One region of the Streptomyces sp. NPDC050264 genome, then DNA from elsewhere that is predicted to be linked to it. Evidence: riboswitches for the same ligand, from Rfam matches in the RefSeq annotation. Region 1 holds a riboswitch; the other holds the start of a gene.
The links. Region 1 has a riboswitch for cobalamin ahead of AB0J02_RS23180 ((2Fe-2S) ferredoxin domain-containing protein). Riboswitches for the same ligand answer to the same signal wherever they lie in the genome.
Positions count from the first base shown of each region.

Region 1 (7,608 bases):
CTGCGGCCGCAGGGATTGCAGATGTTCCACGTCAGGACACGGTTCGGTACGACGCCCTCGGCGGCGTCGGCCGGCAGGGGCTGGGCGATGGGCTCGCCGCGCGGTGCGCTGGGGCCGATGAGCACGACGCAGACCGCGGTCATGGCGGCCGCGAGCAACCGCGTGCCCCGTCCGAACACCACTGCCTCCCTTACCCCCTGAAGCGGATGCGGAAGGACATCGCATCGCAAGGCATCACAGGGCGTCTTCGAGCACGAGAGTAGGGGACGAGGTGCCGACGGCACATACCTGGGCCGGGCCCGTGCCAGGGCACGGCCGCCTCGGCCTTGAGCGTGGCGATCCACCCGCCCCGCGCCGCGTCACCATCCGGACCCGTATCCTCGGCCACGCTGTCGCGCCCGGCCGGCCGGCTGAAGAAAGGCTGACGATGCAGTTTCCCACCAGCGTTGAGGCGAACCCGATCGTCGAACAGGCGGTCCAGAACCTGGACCGGCTCGGCGACGCACGCTTCGGGCAGACGCTCGTGCGCTGTCTGGACGACACCCTGGCCCGCACCATCCGCCCGATGCCCGACGGCACCGCGTTCGTGGTGACGGGCGACATTCCCGCCATGTGGCTGCGTGACTCGACGACACAGTTGATGCCCTACCTGGCCCTGATGCGGCACGACACAGCACTGCAGGACCTCGTGCTCGCCGTGCTGCGGCGCCAGTTCCAGCAGATCGGACAGAATCCGTACGCCAACGCCTTCAACGCCGAGCCCTCCGGCCGGGCACACGATCCGGACGACCTGTGCGAGGACCCATGGGTGTGGGAAGCGAAGTATGAGGTCGACTCCCTCGCCTTCCCCCTCCTGCTGGCCCACCGCTTCTGGCGGGCCACGGGACGGACCGACCACCTCGCCCGGGCAGCGGACACGGCCCGCACGGCCATCTCGACATGGCGCACAGAGCAGGACCACGAACGTTCCTCGGACTACCGCTTCCTCCGGCTCACCGGCCCCGAGAGCGACACACTGCCCAACGCGGGACGTGGAACACCTGTCGCCCGGACCGGGATGACCTGGAGCGGCTTCAGGCCGAGCGACGACGCCTGCACCTACGGGTACAACGTGCCCGCGAACCTGTGTGCGGCCGCCGCCCTGGACGGCGCCGCCGAGCTGGCCCGCCACCTCCGGGACGCGGCGCTGGCCCAGGACGCCACGGAACTGGCGGCGGAACTACGCGTAGCGGCTTCGCAGCACGGAACGGTCCAGCACCCCGGTTTCGGCTCGATCTACGCCTACGAAGTGGACGGGCGCGGCAACGCGCTCCTCATGGACGACGCCAACATGCCCAGCCTGCTCTCGCTGCCTCTGGTCGCGAACATTTCCACCACCGACCCGCAGTACCTGGCGACTCGGAGCTTCGTCCTCTCCCCGTCCAACCCGACCTTCTACAGCGGTTCCGCGGCCGCAGGAGTCGGCAGCCCGCACACCCCCGCGGAACACGTCTGGCCGATCGCCATCGCCGTACAGGCCCTCACCAGCAATGACGTCGAGGAACGGCTCACCGCACTGCGCACGCTGACCGACACCACCGCAGGGACCGGAGCCATGCACGAGTCCTTCCACAAGGACGACCCCGGCCGCTTCACCCGCCCGTGGTTCTCCTGGGCCAACGCGATGTACGCCGAACTGGCCCTGGACGCAGCCGGATTCGGCACCCGCCCTCTGTGGACCTCTCAAGGCTGACCCGGTGCCCGGACACCCGACGTCCGTGACAGTCACCGTCGAGCCGATGGCAGCCTCGGCGCCGGATACCCCTCCGGGACACGAGCCCGATGGTGCGGGCGTCGCATGTCCTTCCCCGGTCCGGGTGCTGAACGTGGCCGCTCCGTTCATCCTGTAAGGGACGGGCCGGTGCGTTTCGCTCGTCGAGCTGAGCCGACCTGAGCCGATCGACCGACCCGTGACCTGTTGGAGCAGCCCGATGACGGCGAGCATGGCGCGCAGTGAGCCGGCGAGGGAGCCGGTGCGGGCGTTGGAGCGGATCGCGTTCCTGCTGGAGCGCGATGGCGCGCCGACCTACCGGGTGCGTGCTTTTCGGACGGCCGCCGCGGTGCTCACCGGACTGACAGGGTCCGAGATCACCGAGCGTGTGACCAACGGTTCCCTGGAAGCGCTCAAGGGGATCGGCCCCAAGACCGCCGCGGTGATCCGTGAGGCCTGGGCGGGCGACGTACCCACGTATCTGGAACGCCTCGAGACAGAGGCGCGCACCACGCCGCTCGTGGCGGGCGAGGCGGGCACCGGACTGCGGGCGCTGCTACGCGGTGACTGCCACCTGCATTCCGACTGGTCGGACGGCGGCAGCCCGATCGAGGAGATGGGCCGGGCGGCCCAAGAGGTCGGGCATGAGTGGGCCGTCCTGACAGACCACTCCCCACGGCTGACGGTGGCCCGCGGGCTGTCCCCCGAGAGGCTGCGGGAGCAACTCGCGGCGGTGGCCGACCTGAACGCCCGCTGGGCACCGTTTCGGCTGCTCACCGGCATCGAGTGCGACATCCTCGACGACGGCTCCCTGGACCAGGAACCCGACCTGCTCGACCAGCTCGATGTCGTGGTCGTCTCGGTGCACTCCAAACTGCGTATGGACGCCGATGCGATGACCCGGCGGATGGTCGCCGCGGTCAGCAATCCGCGGGCCGACGTCCTGGGGCACTGCACCGGCCGGCTGGTGACCGGGCGAGGCCGGCCCGAGTCGCGGTTCGACGCCGACGCGGTGTTCGAGGCGTGCGCGGCCGCGGGCACCGCGGTGGAGATCAACAGCCGCCCGGAGCGCCTCGACCCGCCGCGCCGTCTGCTGCGCCGTGCCGTGGCGGCGGGGGCCCTGTTCTCGGTGGACACCGACGCGCACGCGCCGGGCCAGTTGGACTGGCAGGTGATCGGCTGCGCGCGGGCAGAGGAGTGCGCTGTGCCCGCCGAGCGCGTGGTCACGACCTGGCCCGTGGACAGGCTGCTGGAGTGGACCCGGGCGAAGCGGGCGGGGGAGTTGCCGTGAGCGGGCGTGGCCGGTCTGTCGGGCAGGCCGGGACCGAGCGGGGCGGGGTGCGGGGCGCGTAGTCGAGGGTCTGGACGCGGCCGGACTCCGGCACCGTCGTGCGGCTCCCGCGATGGCCGGGGCAGAGCCTCGGCCGGACCTGTGCGCCAACCGGTTCGCGCAGATCAGCGAGACCGTACGAGACCGGGTAGCGGGCCGGATGGCATGATTGCGGACGACATAGGCGACGGCGGTTCGAGGAATCCGGTGTGAATCCGGTGCGGTACCGCCACTGTGATCGGCGAGCGGATCCCGACATGCCACTGCCCAGGCGGGTGGGAAGGCCGGGACGAGCACTGACCCGAGAGCCAGGAGACTCACGCTGTCGCCTCCTCGATGGACCCCGGGGCGGACTTCCCCGGCGAGAGGGAGGAGTGCGGCATGCCCGAGAGGCCGGCCCGCGACATGGAGGCTGGGCGGGACCGCGAGGTTCCGTGCAGGGTGGTGGTGTGCCGCGACTGTTGTTGCGGCAGTGTCAAGGTGAGTGGGGATCACGCGGCGCAGACCGCGCGGTTGCGGGCGGTGGCTCCGGTGCGTGTCTCCGAGTGCCTGGACGTCTGTGACCAGGCCAACGTCATCGTCGTACAGCCCTCAAGGGCCGGCCGGGCGGCGGGTGCCCGACCGGTATGGCTCGGCCTTGTCAATGATCGTGACGCCACCGAGGACATTGCCGACTGGATAAGCGCCGGCGGACCTGGAGTCGCGCCCCACCCGGAGATCCTGGACCTTTACCTCTTCAAGCCGCCAGGCCGCCTCAAGACTCCGTGAGCCTCTGCTCCGGCCGTGTGGACCAGCCGAGTGAACCAGCAGAGCACGGAAGGGATTTGTCGTGTGTGAGGTGCCGCGCGAACTCTCGGTCGGCGACGTCGCCGAGGCGCTTCGCGATGTTGCGGGGCTCGACGGGTTCTTCGTTCTGGACGCGGCGGAGAGGCCTGATGCTCGGAGAGCCGGGAGGGGGCGGCTCACCTTCTCGGAATTCACCGTTCTCGCGCGGGCGGTCAATGATCGCTGCGCCACGGACGAAACCCGCGTCGGCGTCTCCGTCGCGCACCTGGGACTCGCCGCCCGGCTGTGGTCACCGGTGTTGGCCTGCACGCTCCTGCACGGGATCGTGCCCGAGATGAGCACGGCGGAATGGGTCGAAGGCGGCCCGGCTCTCCGCCTGGCAGATCCGAAGGGCAGGCTCACCGGCCGCTTGCCGTCCCTTGCGGAGGCCGTGTACGCGGAGGTCAACGGCCCACTGGAGAAACTGGAAAGCCAACTCACCGTCAAGATCGCACCGGGACTGCTGGCCGGGAACACCGCGTCCGCGCTCGTCGGGTCGGCGGCGATGCTGCTCAGGCGTCGGCCGGACCTGCGCGCGGAACTCACCGACCTCACCACGGACTTGCTGGAAACAGGAAGGCTGCGTGGCAGCGGCTGGATCACCGGCCCGGATCTGACGTTCCGGCGGCGTAGTTGCTGCCTGTACTACCGAATCCCGGGTGGCGGGAAGTGCGGGGACTGCTGTCTGGTGGGCTGACCGGTGAATGCGTAGAACCTGGAGACACGCCGGCGACACACCCGTCAGTGAAGGGTGTGGGATGGCCACGTGCTGCGGCCCGGCCCAGAATGCCCGGGAGGTGTCGTCGAACATCAGGAACGTGCGGCCCCTTTACCACCAACTGCCCCTGCTCAAACAGCTCTTGGCGGCCTTTTGTTCGCTCCTCTATTGTCATGTACGGCTACCGGCCTCGGCCGGAACGGACCCGCGGGCACACGCAAAGTGCGAACGGACTCCGCGCGGGACCGGGCCGTACGACCACAGGGAAAAACGGGGAGAACACCATGACGAGCCGCATCCGTACCACCGGACGGTGGTGCCGCCGCGCCGCCGTGGCAGCAGGCACGTTCGCGCTGACCGCAGCCGCGGTGTGCGCCACCGCCTCGCCGGCGTCCGCAGCCGGCTGGGCCTGCGACCACGACGGCCACACGGTGTGGTGTGCGTCGGTGACCGGCATCTCGGCCGGGTCCTACCTGGCATCCCACAACGGGCCGTCCTACGGTTCGGGCACGACCGGGCACCGCTACGCCAATGGCGACACCATGATGCTGGCCTGCTGGACCACGGGCGACGGTGACGCGGACGGTCACGGCGACCGCTACTGGTTCGCGCTGGACCTCGACAGCGACAGCGGATACATCAACGACTGGTACGTGACCACCGGGTCACCGTCCCAGTGGAAGCCGCACGTTCCGCAGTGCCGGTGACGTCCGGATGCGTGAGGGCCCGTCCTGCTGCGGAACGGGTCGCTTCCTTGCTGCGACAAACGGGAGAGAGCGCGTGAACATCAACCGGATTCCTCTTCGATCTCGTCGCTCGGCCCCCGGGCGCCGTGGCCTGACCGTACTCTTCGCCGCTCTCGGGCTGGCCATGCCCGTGACCCTCGCCGCGTCCGCGGCACCGCTCGCGGCGACTACCGCGCCCCTGGCCGCCTCGAAGGTGCAGACGGCCGCGTGCAGTTCAGGCTACGTCTGCATCTACAAGGGCGACATCTTCGACGGCAGCTCCAACCACCCCATGGTGTACACCTTTTACCGCTACGGCACGTACAACGTGGCCAACCTCGTCGGCGACTACACGGTGAAGAACTGCCAGACGGGCGGGGCGGGGGTGCAGGGACTCACGGGGTACAACGGCACGGGAAGCGTGGCGTGGAACCTCGGCATCAATAACTGCGGCACGGGCCTGTGGACGAGCCTCACCTCGACGAACTCCGTGCGCGTATACGCCTGAGCAGGATACGGGCTGGAGACGGAGCGAAAGCCACCGCGCCGGCCCCGCCCCGCCCTTTCGGGCTCGCTCGCGCCTGGAGGGCTACCCTTTGGCCGGATCGGACCCGGACTGTTTGACGATCCGGTCACCGACCGCGATCGACTTCCAGAGCCGACGGCCGATGCGGACCTGCACGGTTTCGCCGTCTGCACGGCGGAACTTGACGAAGTGGTACATGTTCGAGCCATCGAGCATGCCCCGCGACTTGTCGACGACGGTGCCTTCCCAGGCGTCGTCGCGTCCGGCTTTGCGTGATTTGAACATGTTGTGGAGTCTACGGAGCGGGCAGGCGACAGGGCAGGGCCGCACATCTCCGTTTGGGGATGACACATGTCATGCCGGGGCTGCGACGAACGTACGCCTTCGAGCAATGGACCGACGATCAGGACTCAGGCCCGACAGCCCGACGCCGGGGACATGGTCCGAAGAACTCGCCTTCCTACGCGAGCAACCGGATCCCTCCAGCCCGTCCGGTTTCCGGGGCGTCCCGCGGGACCGGCGCGCTAGGGAGCGCCTTGTTTTGTGCGCAGCTGAGCGCGGGCGGTCTCCAGCCCGCGCTGGGTGTTCACGCGCATGCGCCGCGCATCCAGGCAGGATGTCTCCGCACGGTCACGCATAACTTTGGCGCGCTCTGCCGCCGCTCGCGCCCGAAGGTACATCCGTTCGGCTTTCTCTCGCGCAAGAGCTGGAGTGATGGCCGTTCCGCCCGGGACGGCGTGACGAAGAACTGGGTACAAGGCGCCCTCGGACTCCGGTGACACGGCCATCGCCTCCTGCGAATAGTGCGTAGACACTTCCCAGATAGGTTCCCTGCATTGTCGGAGCGCAGATGCACTGCTCTCCAAGCGACCGCAGGTTCAGCCGCTCAGGTCGGGCACTGCGCCGTGCCGGCGGTGGACCAGCCGCTCCATGCCGCACCGTCGGCCCGGGCGTGGAGGCGGATCTCGACCTTCACGGGCCCGCACACCCGGGTCGAGCTTCCTACCTCCGTCGGCCCGAGGGTTTCACCCGCCGGGACGTAGGTGCGACCGCTGTCCAACCTCACCCAGTGACCTCCGTGAACGACCCGGAAGTACGAGGTCACGGCGTATATCAAGGCGCGCAACACGGCGCCGAGGGCGGTGAACGTCGCCTACGAGGCTGGGCGCTGATGCAGCCGTTGACGGCCACCCGGCCGGTCGACACACCACCGCCGCAGGCGACCGCGGCGGCGTGCGCGTTCGCCGGAACGGTCAGCATGAGGAGCGCGGCAGCGCCCAGGATTGTTTGGGTGCGCCTCATGGGCATGTTTCTGCCCCTTTGATCTTGTTCGTCTCAACGGAACCAGGACGGGTCGAGGCACGAGGGGCGGGGGCTCAGCGAGTTCTTCACTCCGACGGAAGCGGCTCAATGTATGGACTTCGAGCCCCATGGCGGCTGCCTTGAGCGACATCGCACGCGTACTTGTGTCGAGAACAGTGTCCCGGCTCCGTCCCAGGGGTACGAGCGACCCCGACGGCTCGGGCTGATCGAGGTACTCGTAGGTACTCATAGGCACCCGTAGGCACTCGACCGAAGCAGATCGACAGTCAGCACGTTCCGTATCAGACTTCCGTTCCAGACCTCCATTCCGAACTTCCGTTCCAGAAGGGACCTTCCGTCATGGCTGTCGCCGATGACCTCGACCGCGCCACCGACTCGCAATGGGACTGGGTCGCCGAACAGACCCGTACG
Region 1 covers NZ_JBFAKV010000012.1:200,198-207,805, reverse strand. Annotated here, with positions in the region: gene AB0J02_RS23195 (endonuclease/exonuclease/phosphatase family protein) at 1-143, opposite strand, end outside; gene AB0J02_RS23190 (glycoside hydrolase family 125 protein) at 428-1,732, shown strand; gene AB0J02_RS23185 (PHP domain-containing protein) at 1,971-3,041, shown strand; cobalamin riboswitch at 3,278-3,399, shown strand; gene AB0J02_RS23180 ((2Fe-2S) ferredoxin domain-containing protein) at 3,462-3,848, shown strand; gene AB0J02_RS23175 ((2Fe-2S)-binding protein) at 3,910-4,602, shown strand; gene AB0J02_RS23170 (hypothetical protein) at 4,908-5,330, shown strand; gene AB0J02_RS23165 (hypothetical protein) at 5,494-5,856, shown strand; gene AB0J02_RS23160 (hypothetical protein) at 5,938-6,159, opposite strand; gene AB0J02_RS23155 (nitroreductase family deazaflavin-dependent oxidoreductase) at 7,537-7,608, shown strand, end outside.

Region 2 (7,608 bases), on a different contig from region 1:
TCTCGTCCGGGCAGTCCGACGACCCGTGCACATCCCGGACCCGGGAACTATCCGTAGAGGCATGCAACCGCGGACCTGCCGGGCCGGAAAATCCTTCGACCAACCATGTGCCGGTGGGGCACCCTCCGCGGCATGACCGCGCCCGCCTTCATCCCCGGCCTTGAACTCTCCCGCCGCTTCTACCTCGAAGCCGTACGCCCCGTCCTGGACCAGGCGGTCCCCGCACTCGTGCACTCCGCCGCCCGTCTCGGCAGCGGCTCGGAAGTCCTCGGATTCGACACCGCCCGCTCCGCCGACCACGAGTGGGGACCCCGCCTGCAAATCTTCCTGAGCCCGCAGGACGCGACCCGCCACGGGGCAAGGATCAGGGAACTGCTCACCGACCGCCTGCCGAAGGTCTTCTGCGGCTACCCGACCCACTTCGCCCCCACCGGCGAGGCGCGTATCGGGGTCATGCAGGTGACAAACGGGCCCGTCCGCCACCGAGTCGACGTCACCGATCCGGGCGCCTGGTTCAGCGCGCACCTGGGCTTCGACCCACGCCGGGACGTCAGCCCGACGGACTGGCTTGCCACCCCCACCCAACGCCTCGCCGAGGTCACCGCCGGCGCCGTCTTCCATGACGGACTCGACGGACGCGAACAACTGGGCCCGGCACGCGCCAATCTCGACTGGTATCCCCACGATCTCTGGCTGTACCTGCTGGCCTGCCAGTGGCAGCGCATCTCCCAGGAAGAGGCCTTCGTAGGCCGCTGCGGCGAGGTGGGCGACGAGCTGGGCTCCGCCGTCGTCGCCGCTCGACTGGTACGCGATCTGATGCGGCTCTGTCTGCTGATGGACCGGCGCTACCCGCCCTACAGCAAGTGGCTCGGCTCCGCCTTCGCGCTCACCTCGCGTGCCGCCGATTTCACCCCGGTCCTGTCCGCTGTGCTCGCCGCCCCCGACTGGCACGTCCGCGAACAACACCTCGCACGCGCCTACGAGATCACCGCCGCCCTGCACAACCAGCTGGCCCTCACCGACCCGGTCGACCCGGCTACAAGGCCCTACCACAGCCGTCCGTTCCAGGTACTCCACGCCGAACGCTTCACCGCCGCTCTGATCGCCCGGATCACCGACCCCGCGGTCCGCGCTCTGCCGATGGTCGGGGCCGTCGACCAGTTCATCGACAGCACCGATGTCCTCGGGCGGCCCGAACTGACCCGCGCCGCCACCCACACCACGCTCACGAATCGACACCAAAGTCGATGAGAGGTCGCAGGGTCAGCGCCAGGCCTGCCGTTCCCGGCCGCGGGGGTCGTCGACCTGGGTCCATTCGGCGTCGATGCGCATCGTGGCCCGGCGCTCGTCGTCGTACGGGTCCCGGCCGGGGTCGCCGGTCCTGGCGAAGCGGACCCACGTCGCGTGCATACGGGCGGCGAGATCCGCGGGGGGCTTGTCAGGGCCGAGCAGGGCGGCGGATCCGCGCAGTTGTGGAAGGTGGGCGGCGTCGAGGACGAAGGACAGCTCGGCCGCGTGGGTGGCGCCGAGTTCTCCGCCCAGGGCGTGGGAGCGCCACGCGAACTCGTAGGTGCAGGTGGCGGATTCGGGGTGGGCGGCATGTGCGCCGGCCGGGGCCCAGCTCCCTGCGCCGAACAGCGCGTCGCCCATGATGGCGGAACGCAGTTCGCCCAAGGACGCCTCGGGGCGTGCCTTCCGGTAGGCCTCGACGAGCCGTACCGGCGCAGACCCTGCTCGACGTCGCCGAGTGGCTGCGGCGCCGTCGGCGCATCGCTGAGGCGCGCGGGCCGCTCACCGAGGCCCTGGAGATCTTCCGTCGGCTGAGCGCACGCCCGTGGATCGAGAGGGCCGGGCCGAAGCGCGCGCCGCGGGCCTCGACATCACGGATGCGGCGCCCGGCGCGCTCGCCGAACTTTCCCCGCAACAGCATCAGATCGTCCGGCTCGCCGCGCGTGGGCTGACCAACCGTGAGATCGGCGAGAAGGTCTTCCTCTGCCCGCGCACGGTCAGCTCGCACCTCTACAGGCAGCTTTCCCAAGCTGGGCATCACCGCCTGTTCCCAGCTACGCGACCTCATCGAAGGGGCCCTCGCGACGGCGGCCCATGAGTAGGAGGGAACCGGCCGGCCTGCCTGTACTCTTTCGCTCCGACAATGCAGCGACGGCCCGATCGCGGGCGCCTGCTGCACAGGGGAGGGTTGTGGGCTGTCGCAGCGGCGGTCGCAACGACAAGCATGCTGGTGACAACGGCCGCGCACGCCGAGGGCAGGGGCGACATCCGGGTCACCAAAACCATCGTTGATCACGGGACCAACGTCATCGTCGGCACCTCGAAAACGATCAAGTACCCGATCGCGATCACCGTCAAGGACAACTCCGGTGTCAAAGGGCTCACCCGAGTGAGCACCTTCAACCGGTCCAACGGCTATGGCTTCGGGGACTGGACCGGCACCTCGTGCGTCAAGAAGAGCGCGACGACGTCGGTGTGCACGGCCACGATGACGATCAAGCCGGAGTGGATCGCTTCCAGCGACGACATCGACTCCAACAAGGTCGCCGGCGTGTGGCAGGTCATCGCGACGGTGAAGGCGAACGACGGGGACTACTGGATCTCCGACAGCATTGCCCAGTACAAGGTGAAGCGCGCCTCCGTGTTGGTGACGAATGCTTCTCCGGAGCCGGTGAAGCGGGGCGCCAAGCTCACCGTCACGGGCAAACTGACCCGGGCCAACTGGGAAGACCGCAAGTACCACGGCTACTCGGGTCAACCGGTCACGCTCCAGTTCAAGAAGGCCGGCTCGTCGTCGTACACGACCGTCAAGAGCGTGAAGACGAACAGCACCGGCAACTTGAGCACCACCGTGACCGCGAGTGCGGCCGGTTCCTGGCGCTGGTCCTTCCCGGGCACCACCTCGACGGCCATGGTCGTCTCGACCGGGGACAACGTCCAGCTCAGGTGATCGGCACGTCGTGAGGTCTGCACGGGCCCGGCGCGGATGTCCATCCGCGCCGGGCCCGTAGCAATACGCACGGTTCGACGCGGCGGCCCCGTCCATCGCCACGTGCCTGGACAGGAGCCGTCCGGCTCCAGAGCACACGCGCTCCTCGGGTCGGCGCGGCGCCGCGGCGGGACTTCAGCGACCGCCATAACGTGGCCATATGAGTACAGAACGAGAAAACTCAGCACAAACCTGCCGACGTCTGCCGAGCATGCGAGGCATCGGCCTGGCGTGTGCCGTAGTCGTGGCGGGAGCCCTGATGACGGGGTGCGGCAATGACGACAGCAGTGCCGCCTCGACCGGCGCGCCCACCGGCCACGCCCACGCGTCGGGGACGCCCTCCGCATCGGCGAGCGGCCTCACCGAGGACCAGGCCGAGCGGAAAGCCCTCATTCCGAAGGCCAAGGTCAGCTACGACAAGGCGTTGGAGACGGCGGTGAAGGCCGTGGACGGGTCGAAGCCGGTGTCGATCGAGCTCAAGGGCCCGGCCGACAAGCCAGGCTGGGATGCCAAAGTAGCGATGGACGACGGTACGGAGCACACCGTTCGCGTCGACGCCGTCACCGGCAAGGCCGACAAGGCGCAGCCGGAATCCGATCAGGACGGCGACGACAAGCAGGAACTCGCCGGCCGGCTGGGCAAGGCCAAGGTGACCCCGCAGCAGGCCGCGCAGACCGCGACGGACAAGACCAAGGGCACCGTCACCTCCGTCGAACTCGACGACACCGACCAGGGCGGGCCCATGTGGTCCGTCGACGTTGTCACCACGAAGGATTGGAACAAGACGACCTACGACATCGACGCGACCGACCGCAAGGTTCTCCGCGAGCACACCGACCGGGACTGACCCGCACTCGCACGCGTTCGCCGGAAGAGCGGGTGCGCGGGGTCAGGAGCCGAGGTTCCTCAGGTCCACAGCGAGCGAGCTGATGGCCGCGGGATTGCGCGGGCTTTCGACGAGGTCGACGTAGTCGAGGACGACGATCCGGTCGTTCTTGACGGCGGAGACGTTGGCGAGCGGACTGTAGGAGGTGAGGAACTTCCGCTTCTGTTCCGCGGTGGTGTCCCCGTAGTTGTTGATCACGATGACCTCGGGGTCGCGGGCGACGACGGTTTCCCAGCCCACGGTCACCCAGCTGTCCTTGAGGTCTTTCATGATGTTGTCGCCGCCGGCCTTGGTGATGATGTCGTGGGGTCCGGCGTAGGCACCGGATGTGAAGGGCTTGTCCTGCCCGCTGTCATAGAGGAACACCCGCGGCCGCTCGGCGCCCTTCGGGGCGCTCGCCTGTGCCTGGGCGACTTGCTTGCGGAAGGAGGCGATGAGCGTCTCGGACCGGTCCTCGACATCGAAGACCGTGCCCAGGTTCCGCAGGTCCGTGTACAGCGCGTCGAGCGGCGCCATCACCCCGCGCGCTCTGCCCTGTCCGTTGCGGCAGGACTCGCTGAGCAGGTAGGAGTCGACGCCGACTTGGTGCAGGGCCTGCGGTGTGAAGCCTTCGCCTTCGTTGAATCCGTAGTTCCAGCCCGCGAAGACCAGGTCGGCGCGTGCGTCGAGGATCAGCTCCTTGGTGATCTGCTTCTTGGACAGCCATCCGGTCTTCTGGTAGCCGTCCTTCCAGGGCACGGTCGTGAGCGGCGAGTGCGTTACGGACCATGGCCTGGACGGCGACGCCCACGGCCGCCAGACCGGCGCCGACGACGGCGGCCAGCACGGCACGCGGGAAGCGGAGTTCCCAGACGATGAGGTAGGAGGAGACGTCGTCCGGGGCTATGGACCCGCCGGTCAGTCCCGCCCACAGGTAGCGCAGTGCCTCGCCCCACGAGAGCCCCGATGCTCCGATGCCCGCGCCGCAGGCGAGGGAGAGGGGGAGCACGACACACAGGCCGGTCACGAGCAGAGGCAGCGGGACGCGCCGGGTTGGGGAGGTCCCTCTGTTCGTGCCGCGGGGCGGTACGGCGGGTATTCGGGTGCGGAGCGTGGCCACAGGCGGATCGCTTTCGCCTCGGGCCGCGCACCTGCGTGATCAAGAAGGAGCAGCTCCGGACGGCGCCGTACGCAGCACCTCTCGCAGTCCACGGCGATTGACAGGAGCTTCACCACCGCGGGTAATCGGGCTCACGGAACCTCTTGCGAGGCTCCGCCTACCGTTGCGGGTCAGCGCCGGACTTCGACCGGACTTCCCCCACGAGGCGCCTGAAGCATAGCGGGTGCTCCAGGCCCCCATCGTCCTCGCATCGCAGCCGTCGCCGACGACACTCCGACCCCAACTGCCCCACCGAGCCGTCTCGCTGGGCCGAGGCCACGTTCGTCATACGTCGTTCAGCTCGGCCACCCTGGTGATGATGGCGTCGGCGACGCTCTCCTGAGGCCAGGGGAAGATGCGGGTGGCGGCGTGCTGGTGGGCGAGGCCGTGCAGGCAGACCCAGAGGGTGACGGCGTCCAGCTGGGGATCGGTGGCCGTCGACTGTCCGGCGGCGACACAGTCGGCGAGGGCTTCGGCGAGGAACTGCAGGGCGGTCGCGCCGAGGGTGGTCAGTTCCTCCTCGGTCAGCGAGCTGTCGCCCAGGGTCGGCATCCACAGGCCGCCGAACATGGTGCGGTAGCGCGCGGGGTGGTCCTGGGCGTAGCCGAGGTAGGCGCGGCACAGGGCGTAGAGGCGGTCCCGCGGATCGTCGCCCGCCTCGTCCACGGCGGTGCGCAGATGGGCCTCGAGCGCGGCGAACTCCCGTCGGACGACGGCCAGCATGATGGCCGGCTGGTCGGGGAAGTGCGGGTAGATCGACGGGGCGGCGATGCCGATCTTGCGGGCGACGGACCGCAGGGTGATCGTCCGCTCGTCGCCGGTCTCGTCCAGCAGCGCGGCGGCGGCATCGACGATGTCCTCCCGCAGACGGCCGCCCTCGCCGCGCCGGTTGCGTACGCGGGCGGCGCGCTTCGGTGTGTCCTGACTCGTCACATCGGTCTCTTTCATCCTCGTAACCTTACGCGCAAAAGTTTATTGGCGTAAGCCCTTGCTCGCGCTCCCTTAACGTGCGTAGCCTTACGACCGTAAGTTCAAGTTCGAGGCAGTGCGGAACGCAAGGAGAGAGCAATGTCAGGACCGTCCGTTTCCGTCGCCCGTCAGGAGCGGCGCACGCCCCTGAAGGTGACCGTCTCCGCCTGGGCCGTCCCGCTCCTGGTGCTCACCGGGTTCGCGTTCGTCGCGTTCGTGCCGGTCCTGATCGCGTTGATCGGCGCCCTGGCAGGGGCTCGCGACGCGGCGGTCAAGGCCGGTGCCGCACTGCTTGCTCTCGCCTACGCGATCCCGTTCGCCGTCTGGCAGTTGCGGCCGGAGGGCGCGCCGAGCCTGTCGAAGGACATCCACCCCGGTTTCGTCGGCCTGATCGTCGCGGCGTCCGCCGCGCTCCTGCTCGCCGTCCACGGCGTCCGCCGCCGCTGAAGAACCGCCCGCCCTCATCTCTCGAAGTCGCCACGGAAGGAACCCGACCATGTCCGTCACCCGCTCCCGCTTCGCCACGCGCCTTGCTGCGCTCACCCTTTCCCTCGCCGCGGCCGGTGGCGCCCTCGCGGTCACCGCCGCGCCCGCCGGGGCCGCCCCCGGCCCGGCGCACGCAGGCCGCCCCGACGCCGCCGTCGAATGCCGCGGACGGAGCACCGACCCCGACGCTCTCGTGCGCTACGGGACCGAAATACTGATCCACGCGCCGCTGAGCACCGTCTTCAGGACCCAGACGGACGTGGAGCGGTGGCCGTCCTGGCAGGACGCCGTCCTGTCCAGCGAGCGGCTCGACTCCGGTCCCCTGCGCCCCGGTTCCGCCTTCCGGTGGACCACCCCGGTGCCCGCCACCCCCGCGACGCCCGCCACCACCCTGACGGTCACCTCCACCGTCCAGCAGCTCCGGCGCGATGACTGCGTCCGCTGGACCGGACCGGCGACCGGCGAGGGGATTCACATCGACGAGGGCACCCACGTGTGGACCTTCACCAAGGTCAAGGGCGGCACCCTCGTCCGCACCGAGGAGACCTGGACCGGCGACCAGGCCGAGGCCGACGTCGACCTGTCGACCCAAGCGCTCGGCGCCGGCCTGGAGATCTGGCTGAAGGATCTGAAGGCCGCCGCGGAAACCCGCACCGGCTGCTGAACCCCGCTCTCATACGCAAAGCACGAGAGGAACCACCCACCATGACCTCCGTCCCGTCAACAGATGCGAAGACCCTGCTCGACGCCTGGCTCAGGCTCTGGAACGGCGATCTCTTCCTGGCCCCCGACATCGTCTCCGACGACTTCCGCCTCCATAGCGTCATGACCGACGGCAGCGACGGAAGTTCCGTGCGGGGTGCCGACGGGCTCGCCTCCTACGTCCGCGCCGGCCGCTCTCCCTTCCCGGACCTGGAGTTCGCCATCGAGGTCCCGCCGTTGTTCGACGGCGCCTACCTGTCTGTGCGCTGGACGGCCACCGGCACCTACGGCGGCGGCTTCCCCGGTGCCGAGGCCCCGCCCGGGACCGTGGTCACCTTCACCGGGACCGACACGCTCCTCGTACGGGACGGCCGGTTCGCCGAATACTGGCTCAACTCCGACTCCCTGCACATGCTCAGGCAGCTCAAG
Region 2 covers NZ_JBFAKV010000051.1:8,582-16,189, forward strand. Annotated here, with positions in the region: gene AB0J02_RS42395 (DUF4037 domain-containing protein) at 133-1,251, shown strand; partial or broken gene AB0J02_RS42400 (carboxylesterase family protein) at 1,264-1,722, opposite strand; partial or broken gene AB0J02_RS42405 (helix-turn-helix transcriptional regulator) at 1,722-2,111, shown strand; gene AB0J02_RS42410 (hypothetical protein) at 2,234-2,959, shown strand; gene AB0J02_RS42415 (PepSY domain-containing protein) at 3,210-3,845, shown strand; partial or broken gene AB0J02_RS42420 (ABC transporter substrate-binding protein) at 3,888-4,631, opposite strand; partial or broken gene AB0J02_RS42425 (iron chelate uptake ABC transporter family permease subunit) at 4,633-4,983, opposite strand; cobalamin riboswitch at 5,082-5,223, opposite strand; gene AB0J02_RS42430 (TetR/AcrR family transcriptional regulator) at 5,308-5,970, opposite strand; gene AB0J02_RS42435 (hypothetical protein) at 6,091-6,438, shown strand; gene AB0J02_RS42440 (SRPBCC family protein) at 6,488-7,141, shown strand; gene AB0J02_RS42445 (ester cyclase) at 7,183-7,608, shown strand, end outside.
Region 2: another riboswitch for cobalamin. It lies ahead of AB0J02_RS42425 (iron chelate uptake ABC transporter family permease subunit); the one in region 1 lies ahead of AB0J02_RS23180 ((2Fe-2S) ferredoxin domain-containing protein).